3 regions of the Paenibacillus sp. EKM10P genome follow, and region 2 is predicted to be linked to each of the others. Evidence: riboswitches for the same ligand, from Rfam matches in the RefSeq annotation. Region 2 holds a riboswitch; each other region holds the start of a gene.

Region 1 (3,280 bases), on a different contig from region 2:
CTCCCAACATCGGAACGCCCCATCCCAAGGAAGCTACTGTCGCTACTTCGGTATATCAAAGTAAAGATCGAGCTACTCCAACATTAGCGATGCTACGAAAAAAGCATGCGGACATTTTTAAAATGTGCGGCCCGCACACCCGCCAAATTGCCTTAACCTTTGATGATGTGCCCGATTCAAGGTATACGCCGCAGGTTTTGGACGTATTACACGCAAACGGTATCAAAGCTACGTTTTTTATCGTCGGCCATCGTGCGGAAAAGCATCCGGGGATCATACGCCGCATCATCCGCGAGGGTCATGCTATAGGAAACCATTCCTATACTCATCCGGATTTCAGGAAGGCCACACCAGAACGCTTTCGCCACCAGATTACAAAAACAGAACGCATTTTAGAAGCCAGCGCAGGTTTTCGGCCCAGATTGATACGACCACCCTATGGTGAAATCACGGAGCCTCAAATTCAGTGGGCGCGTCGTCATGGGTACATGATCGTCAATTGGAATGTGGACTCTCTAGACTGGAAGGGATTGAGCAAAACACAGATTCAGCGTAACGTGATCCCGGCTACCAGACCTGGCTCCATTATTTTAATGCATGCAGGTGGAGGTCAAAGTTCCAACTTGCAAGGTACTGTCCAAGCTTTGCCGGGTCTAATCCACTCTTTAAAAGCTAAGGGCTACAAGTTTGTCACAGTCCCCCGGCTACTTCACACATCGGAACGAAAATAACAGTATGTCTAAGCCTCGTATATACCAACAACGTAAAAAGGCTGCCTTGACGAGCAGAATGCTTCTGCTTGTAAGACAGCCTTTTTTAGCGATAAACGACCGTACTGATAAGAAGTCGTCCCAGTTATATGTTGTGTGCTATAATATTAAGTTTACATAATATATATTATGTTTAATGAAATCAAATATATGCACAATGCTATTTATCAATAACGTACAGTTTCACATTTTGGAAGCCGAAGTCGTTCACGAATGATTTGTTGCCAGGGATAAAGATATCAATCCGCTTTCCGGTAATAGCGCTGCCCTGATCACGGGCAACGGCTACAAAAGAATGGTCTGGCAAGCCGGGATGGGAATAGCCTGTAACTAGCACCTTTGTTCCCATAGGAATGACTTTCGGGTCTACTGCAATTGTACCCAGTTTAAGCGGATTACCGTAGTAATCGACTGCACCCCATTTGCCATTTTCATCAGCTGCGGCTGAATATGCTGTTGCTTTAACATCAACAACTTTACTGTAATTGAATGTTTTGCCCCATGCTTCAATTGTTGGCCTCTCATTCGCTGGTGCTTTCTCCGTAAGTAGCTGTGGTTTCGAATCCGAAGCCGCCTTCACACTTTTTTCGTCTGGCACTTTAATTTGTAGACCGGCATATATGTTGTTGGACGCAATATCCGGGTTAGCCTTCGTCAAGTCATCTACCGATACCCCATAACGTTGAGCAAGCAAAAAGAAAGTATCGCCTTCTTTGGCAGTATGAAGCGAAGCAGCATTTGCTACTCCAGCTGTCTGTGCCAATCCTGCAATCGCTGCGGCAAGCACCGCAAATTTCATGGTTTTTCCAATATGTTTTAAGTGTTTCAAAGATATGTACCTCCTCTGTTGTGCCTGCGAGGTTAGCTGTCGGATTCGGGCTCAGGAGAAGCCCTATGCTTGCGCAATTCACCCCTAGGTCATATTCCATACTTTTTATGATGTATTGGAACAATGGCCGTTGTTACGTCCCCCGCACTTCCCATAGTTTGAGTCCAGCACCTGAGTATTTATTATCATAAGTGCTGCCTCGGTAAGTTTTGGCTTACTGCATAATATCACAATTTTGTAACCTTATCTGCATGAAAATGTTGGGAACCTTGAACATCATACTACACTCATTACAATTTTGTCATTAAGAATCCGTTTTTTGTTACGAAAATATGGAGATATGGTGACAAAAAAAGAAAAGCCCTCCGTGAACCATCGTCACGAGAAGGGCTATGTCAATATTTTATAAAAGCATTTTCTTACAGTACTTTAGCAAGAAAGTCACGAGTACGATCATGGCTTGGAGTACCAAAAACTTGCTCAGGCGTGCCTTGCTCTATAATTTGGCCGTTGTCCATAAAGATGATCCGATCCCCTACTTCACGGGCAAAGCCCATTTCGTGCGTCACGATCACCATCGTCATGCCGCCTTCAGCGAGCTTCTTCATTACATCTAGAACCTCTCCAACCATTTCAGGGTCCAGAGCTGAAGTAGGCTCATCAAACAGCATTACGTGCGGCTGCATAGCCAGAGCACGTGCTATCGCTATACGTTGCTTTTGACCGCCAGATAACTGGTTCGGGTAGGTATTCTTCTTATCCTCAAGCCCCACGGTCCGCAGGAGCTCCAACGCAATTTTCTCCGCTTCTTTCCCCGATTGCTTCTTCACCTGCGTTGGTGCAAGCGTCAGGTTCTGCAGTATTGTTTTATGCGGAAACAGATTAAAATGTTGGAAAACCATCCCCATCTTCTCTCGAGTCGCATTAATATTATGACCACGGGCCGTAATCGGCTCACCCTCAAACAAGATTTCCCCTTCTGTTGGCTGTTCCAACAGATTCATACAACGCAAAAACGTACTTTTCCCCGAACCACTCGGTCCGATGATGACGACTACTTCACCCTTAGCGATATCTATATCAATGCCTTTTAAAATTTCATTTTTACCGAACGATTTACGCAGTTGTTTAACGGTGATCACTGGCTCTCAACTTCCTTTCCCATAAACCCAACAGCTTGGATAAGCTGAATGTCATTACAAAATAAATAGCCGCTGCGATTACGAACGGGCTTAATCCTTCATAGGTAATATTCTTAATGACCTGAGCTTGGTACATAATATCCACCATCCCAATGGTCGAAATAATAGATGATTCTTTAATGATCGTAATGAACTCATTACCAATAGCAGGCAATATAGATTTAAATGCTTGCGGTAAAATAACGTGACGCATCGCTTTGCCTCGTCCCATCCCGAGCGAGCGGGCAGCTTCCATCTGTCCACGGTCTACGGCCTGAATACCAGCACGGAAAATTTCAGCCAAATATGCCGAACTATTCAGAGACAACGTAATTATACCGGACTGGAGTGGCGTAAAATTAACACCTAACGTCAAAGCAACTCCATAATGAATAATCATAAGCTGCACCAGCATAGGTGTGCCGCGCAGTATCTCTACATATGCGGTACCTAGCCACTCGATAATACGAATACCACTCATCCGCAGCAAGGATATGATC
Region 2 (3,280 bases):
TTTCCAGTACGTTCGTCCAAGGATTTGGATTTTCAAAAGGATGCGCAGAATTAGCTCCCGCAAAACCGCCCCCGTTCGTACCCAAATGCTTGATGGATTCCAATGAGGCAATGGGTCCCATAGCAATCTGCTGCTGTGTACCACTTAAAGTCGTAATATCCGCCGTGGGTTGTAGCGTCTGTGGTACTTTTAATCCCACCAGCACCAGCGTAAGTACAAAGGCAAGCGGCAGGAAAATCCGTATGTTGGCTTTAATAAAATCTTGAAAAAAATTACCCAGCCCTTCACCGCGCCGCGTCAATCCCCTCATAAAAGCCGCAGCAACCGAAAACCCCGAAGCAGCCGAAGTAAACATCATCATCGTGACGAACGCCATCTGTGTCAGATACGTAAGCCCGCTTTCTCCGCTATAATGTTGGAGATTCGTATTGGTCATAAAGCTGATTACCGTATTAAAGGCCAATGATGCTTCCATATTACTGTTCCCAACCGGATTGCCCGGGAGTATAGCCTGCAAGCGCAATAGCAGGTAGCTGATCCCCACAAGCACCACATTGGTTGCAATGAAACTCATAGCGTACGTCGTCCAATGCATGCTGTCCTGTTTCTTCAAGCCTACAGCCTTATAAATCAGCTTTTCCGTTCCACCAAAAATCCGATCCGTCCGATTCGGTTCATTCGAGAATACGTGATACATATAGGTGCCCATCGGCTTTACCAAGAGCAACAATATGATGATCACAATCCCAATTTGCAGTAGCTCCATCCTCTATTCCTCCTTAAAATGCTCCTGCATTTGGAACAACAGACCTGATTCAGACCATCCATTGAGTGCACACGTTTGCGAAAATCTGCATCTCTGATGCTGCATTCTTGATCTGCTGTTCCCGCCTGCTCGATCCTATAGTTGACTAGAATTTTTCAGGATTCAGGAGTGCGTAGATTAAATACACGAACACAATAGCCGTAAGTCCTAGCACAACGATCATCCTCTTCGCCCTCCTTTTGAGGTCTGCGCATCACACCAGCGTACAAACAGCAGTATCACTCCATAACTCACAGCCATTACGAGCAGCATGTATAAATCCATCATGTTCATACCCTCCGTATCGCTTTTCAGATTGCCCTTTTGATTCCATCATAAAATCATAAACCAGCTATGTTATAAGTGCTTATCCGTTCAGCAGGAAACCCACCTCTCCGTTCAATGTGTAGATCACATGGTCCGCTCCCAATCCCCGATAAATTCCTTGTGGATTACAGCCGTGCGTAATAACATAGATCAATTCTGATGTTAGTGGCCGACATATTTGCAGGAAACGGCAAGTTAGATTCAAGCTGTTTTCGAACAAATACACACTACCAATTTCTTTTTTAGGAAAATTCCATTTTCCCGCTTGCATCGTATTGATGCGCACAATGTGCTCCACACCCATTTTTTTGAGCTGTCGTTCCTCCTGGGTGCTATTTGTGAGAACTGCAAACGCCAATTTTTTGAACATAAGCAATTTCACAAAACTTCTGCCCGCTTCATTCGGTGCAGTGACAATAATTAACCGACCTTCCATCAGTAGCTCCTCTCCCGGTATAAAAAGACAACAAAAAGAAGCCGAAGGAAAAAGGCTTCCTCCGGCTTCATACATTCCATGATAAAATAAACCATGGCTGCACACGGCGGTTTGTTGCCTCTCCCTGTACGCTTACGAGGTTAGCTGTCGGATTCGGACGTGAGAGTCGCCCTATTTACGGCACTTGGCCGGAAAATTCACCCCATGAGACACACGGCTTGCAAAGCCGTATATACTCGTTGGTTCCCCCGCTTTTGCAACTGCAAAATTCAGCGCTTTAGACAATTCGTTGTTGCTTCATTGTTGTTAATTTGAAATTACGTCTTGAATCATACACCCGTGCAAGGAAGACTGTAAAGCTCAACGGCAAGGCTATAAATCACCCTTTAGAGCATAGAAGATTAAGGATAACGCTTACAACCAACCTATGCTTCTCGTATCTCTCTAAAACTCTGTATTTCGCCTCTTTTTGAAAATGAAAGGCATGTCAATATTGGCGTAGGGTATGGTACGGTTGCCCTTTATTTATAAAAAAGAAAGAAAATGCGCTATATGTACTAGATAATTATCGAATGAAGCCTTTTTTATGAGAAGAAACACCTCAATTTGCTCCATTTGAAGTGCGATTTACCGTTTTGAACAAAAGACGATTTTACAATGCACAATGTCTGTAGACTCTTCTGGACTTGCAACCCCTTGTTGAATTGTTCACAATTTAATTGTAGAATATTGAATTAGGAGGGATATCATGAGCGTATATAAATATGATGCACAGACCCTACAAGGGGCACAAATTCCGTTATCCACATACGAAGGGAAAGTTCTTCTTATCGTGAATACTGCCAGCAAATGTGGGTTAACCCCCCAGTACAAGGCGCTACAAGAGCTATATGACCAGTATCATGAACAGGGGCTCGAAATTTTGGGATTTCCCAGCAACCAGTTCGCCAAACAAGAGCCGGGTTCCAGCGAGGAGATCTCCGAGTTTTGCCAACTCAATTACGGAGTGACTTTTCCCATGTTCGCCAAGACAGATGTTAACGGTGATCAGGCACATCCTCTATTTCGCTACCTGACCCACACTGCTCCAGGCGTATTAGGCTCCAAAGCGATCAAATGGAATTTTACTAAATTCTTAATTACACGAGAAGGTAACGTATTTAAGCGTTATGCGCCGCAAACCACTCCAGACAAGCTTGTAGGAGATATTAAGAAGCTTTTGCAGAAAAACTGACAATCTTTATGCATTACAGTTAACGAGCGGTCCGTTGTCCATACGACCGCTTCTGTGACGGGAGGATATGACGAAAAGTATTTAACAAAAAAAGCATCCCTTCACGTAAAACGTGTCAGGATGCTTTTTCAACTGGGTATTGCATATAATGCGGTCGAGAGGACTCGAACCTCCACGGGCGTACGCCCACTACCCCCTCAAGATAGCGTGTCTGCCATTCCACCACGACCGCATGTCATAATGTATTGAGGCAACAGATTTATTATACTCTCTCAGCAACAATTTGTAAACAAGAATATTATAATTATTTTCAATGTAACTTTATATAACATATATAAGCAATAAAATTATTTAATTTGACATAACTGAGTTCGAAGTGTAAATATATATTACATAAATATTTGAATTATTATTATAAAAATAAGATTTGAGTCAAATAACATCACACAAATATTCACTTCAAGGAGGCGAACCGTCC
Region 3 (3,280 bases), on a different contig from region 2:
AGAAATTGTACGCTCAATAAGTGGCATTCACCGAGGAAAATATCACATGTATTTTCCCCAGAATAAATTGAACGGGGTAAAAGAAAGGCTTCCTGCCGAAATAAGGAATTATTTTGTCAAACAATAGACAAATATATTGAAATGTAAGTAAGAAAAGGAGATGAAAACCTTGGATTTGTTCGACACTCATACTCACCTAGATGCGCCACAATTTGACGAAGACCGTGAAGAAGTTATAGCACGTGCTGTCGAATCAGGAGTAACACGGATGATCAATATCGGATTTAATCGTGAGACCATTCCATCCACCATGAAGCTGGCTGAGACGTATGATTTTATTTATGCAGCCGTTGGATGGCATCCGCAGGATGCCATTACAATGCAGGAGGGTGATTTAGAATGGATTGCATCGTTATGCAGTCATAAAAAGGTTGTAGCGATCGGAGAGATCGGTCTGGATTATTATTGGGATACATCACCAAAGGATGTGCAGCAGCGGGTACTTCGAAATCAAATTGGCCTGGCACGTGAGCTCAACATGCCAATTGTTATCCATAACCGGGATGCACATGAAGATATTGTGAGGATTTTACGTGAGGAAAAGGCGGGCGAGATTGGCGGAGTCATGCACTCCTTTTCTGGGAGTTGGGAGACAGCTAAAATGGTGCTGGATATGGGTTTCCACCTTTCCTTCGGCGGGCCCATAACGTTCAAAAATGCCAAGCAGCCAAAAGAGGTGCTAGCCCAGGTACCCCTGGACCGTCTGCTTATTGAAACGGACGCGCCTTACTTGACGCCTCATCCGTTTCGTGGGAAGCGAAATGAGTCGGCACATGTGAGATTGGTAGCAGAGGCAGCCGCCCAAATTAAGGGAATTACGGTGGAGGAATTGGTATCCATTACGACCCAAAATGCCTTGGAACGATTTGACATTCAGTGAAAAAGCGAAGAAATCAATCAAAATAAAGAGATAGACGGAGCTAATTATGATTTTGTTGCAGGAAACTCAAGAATATTACAATTTTTTAACCGAATATTTTGAAAAATGTACTTGAAACCTGCTTTACAACATGCATGGAAACAGGATATCATCTTTTCAGTGAATTGTTGTTGAGTGTAAACATCAACAAATCATTTCATGAACCAGTCTCGCTGAGTCCCTTTTACAGGGAACGGGGGAACCGATATGGCTTACAGTACGTCCGGCGTATATGCAAGAGATATTATCTCTTCAGTAGTCGGCTCGACCGAAATTCATTTCCTGGATGGGATTGAACAGGTAGAGAAGCCGTATTTCGATTTCTTTCTGGGTCTTCGGGGTGAATGTGAAGGCGACCGCCATGAGCGGTTGACCTAAGCTAGGGCGACTCTCTACGTCCGAACCCGACAGCTAACCCCGTAAGCGTAACAAGAGAGAAGCCATCTCGTGCATGAGTTTTCCCGCATATTCACACATGTCGGAAGCCACGAAAGAGCTCTCTAGTCTCTTTCTTTGGCTTTTTTTGTTGTGAATAAAAGAAAATCTGTCATCATACTGTGGTTAAACAGGGGAGGACAGCATGCCGCGAAGACGGGTACATGGTGCAGGACAGTCGCAGTACGGGCTTGTCTTGTAGAAAATCTGTTATAGTCACGTCAACGATCAACTATGTCTTACTCCAGACGGCGGGCTATGTAAGGAGGACGGAGGAAATGGGCATTTTCCGAAAAGAGGAGACCCATGAGTCACGCTCATCCAGCATGTCTTACGTATTACGTTGGAAGCAAGAGAATGTGCGCCAGGCTGCTTTGGTTGCTATTTTTCTAATCGCACTAACGATTATGATTTCAATTCTGATGTACACGCAATCTAAAAAACAAGTCTTTTTTGTCATCGATGGTAAGGCATCTGCGGTAGAAACCCGGGAATCCAAGCTCCAAGATTTGCTCAATGAGCATTCTATTTCACTTCAGCCGCATGATACAATTTCCATGCCGCTAAACGGGGCAGTACAGGATGGGGATCGCGTAGTCATTAAACGTGCCAATCAGGTTAAAGTATCCTCAGGCAATGAGACGAAAAAGCTGTACACAACAGAAAATACAGTAGAGGGTGCCATTCGCACTTCGGGCTATAAATTATCATCAACGGATAAAGTTTACCCTGCGTTGGATGCCTCTGTTTCAGCTAACATGGACATAAAAATCGTCCGTGTGAAGAAACAGCAGGTCGAACAGAAAAAACAAGTGCCTTATCAGGTCATCAAAACGGCAGATCCAAGTCTCTATAAAGGCGATAATCGAGTCATTCAAAGTGGCAAATCGGGTGTGGTAGTCCAGCATGTTCAAAAGGTATACCATGATGGAAAATTGGTGTCCAAACAGCTGGTCAACAAGGAAGTCGCACAAAATCGTGTAGATAAGGTAATTGCGGTAGGAACGAAGAAAAAACCGGTCCTTCTAGCTGCTTCCATCGGCCCTAAAGATGCGGTTAAGGCTACAAAGGTTAGTTCGGGCAGCGCTGTCCGTAAAGCAGGTATTAATTTTAATTATAAAAAAGTTTTACAAAATGTCTCCATGACGGCGTACTCTGCCCAGGAGCCAGGTATCGGTACACGTACCGCCTCCGGCACGCGTGTCACGGAAGGACGCACCATCGCTGTCGATCCGAATGTAATTCCCATCGGCTGGTGGGTGTATATTGAAGGGGTAGGCTTCCGCCGTGCGGAGGATACCGGTGGCGCGATTAAAGGCCACAAAATCGATGTGTATTATGAGAGTTTAAGCCGGGCTAACCAATTTGGTCGTAAGCACGGTAAAACCGTATATGTTATCGGACCTGTAAAGCCGGAAATCAACTAAAACAGGTTGTGTATGTTGAGGACAATGCGATAGTATTAACAACATAGTTATGCCATGCTAAGAAGAGGATATCCTCTTCTTATTTTGTTTTCAAAAGCAGGGAAAGATAATATATGTTGCTGTGTAGCAGTGGAGGGAAACGAAGATGATCAAGGAAGTGATCGTGGTGGAAGGCCGGGATGATACAGTAGCCATTCGCCGTGCTGTCGAAGCAGATACGATAGAAACTGGCGGTTCAGCCATTAATAAAATGACGCTGCGGAAAATTGCATTGGCACAGGAACGGCGGGGGGTCATTATTTTAACTGATCCCGATCATGCAGGGGAGCGTATCCGTAAAATTATCGCCTCCAAGGTCCCCGGCTGCAAGCAGGCTTTTATACCTGAGGCAGAGGCGACACGCAAAGGGGATATTGGCGTGGAGAATGCCTCCCCGGAA

What was found. Region 2 has a riboswitch for cyclic di-AMP ahead of HFE01_RS02050 (hypothetical protein). Riboswitches for the same ligand answer to the same signal wherever they lie in the genome.
Region 1: it holds a riboswitch for cyclic di-AMP, as region 2 does, so the genes downstream of both, HFE01_RS05820 (3D domain-containing protein) here and HFE01_RS02050 (hypothetical protein) in region 2, are expected to answer to the same signal.
Region 3: it holds a riboswitch for cyclic di-AMP, as region 2 does, so the genes downstream of both, HFE01_RS23870 (3D domain-containing protein) here and HFE01_RS02050 (hypothetical protein) in region 2, are expected to answer to the same signal.

The regions. Positions count from the first base shown of each region.
Region 1 is NZ_JAALET010000002.1:185,063-188,342, forward strand. It holds gene HFE01_RS05815 (polysaccharide deacetylase family protein) at 1-731, shown strand, start outside; gene HFE01_RS05820 (3D domain-containing protein) at 931-1,599, opposite strand; cyclic di-AMP (ydaO/yuaA leader) riboswitch at 1,606-1,779, opposite strand; gene HFE01_RS05825 (amino acid ABC transporter ATP-binding protein) at 2,019-2,741, opposite strand; gene HFE01_RS05830 (ABC transporter substrate-binding protein/permease) at 2,728-3,280, opposite strand, start outside.
Region 2 is NZ_JAALET010000001.1:460,174-463,453, reverse strand. It holds gene kdpA (potassium-transporting ATPase subunit KdpA) at 1-766, opposite strand, end outside; gene kdpF (K(+)-transporting ATPase subunit F) at 912-989, opposite strand; gene HFE01_RS02050 (hypothetical protein) at 1,173-1,568, opposite strand; cyclic di-AMP (ydaO/yuaA leader) riboswitch at 1,682-1,853, opposite strand; gene HFE01_RS02045 (glutathione peroxidase) at 2,317-2,802, shown strand; tRNA gene HFE01_RS02040 (tRNA-Leu) at 2,952-3,034, opposite strand.
Region 3 is NZ_JAALET010000016.1:80,908-84,187, reverse strand. It holds gene HFE01_RS23885 (HD domain-containing protein) at 1-127, shown strand, start outside; gene HFE01_RS23880 (TatD family hydrolase) at 170-940, shown strand; cyclic di-AMP (ydaO/yuaA leader) riboswitch at 1,141-1,421, shown strand; gene HFE01_RS23870 (3D domain-containing protein) at 1,693-2,841, shown strand; gene rnmV (ribonuclease M5) at 2,987-3,280, shown strand, end outside.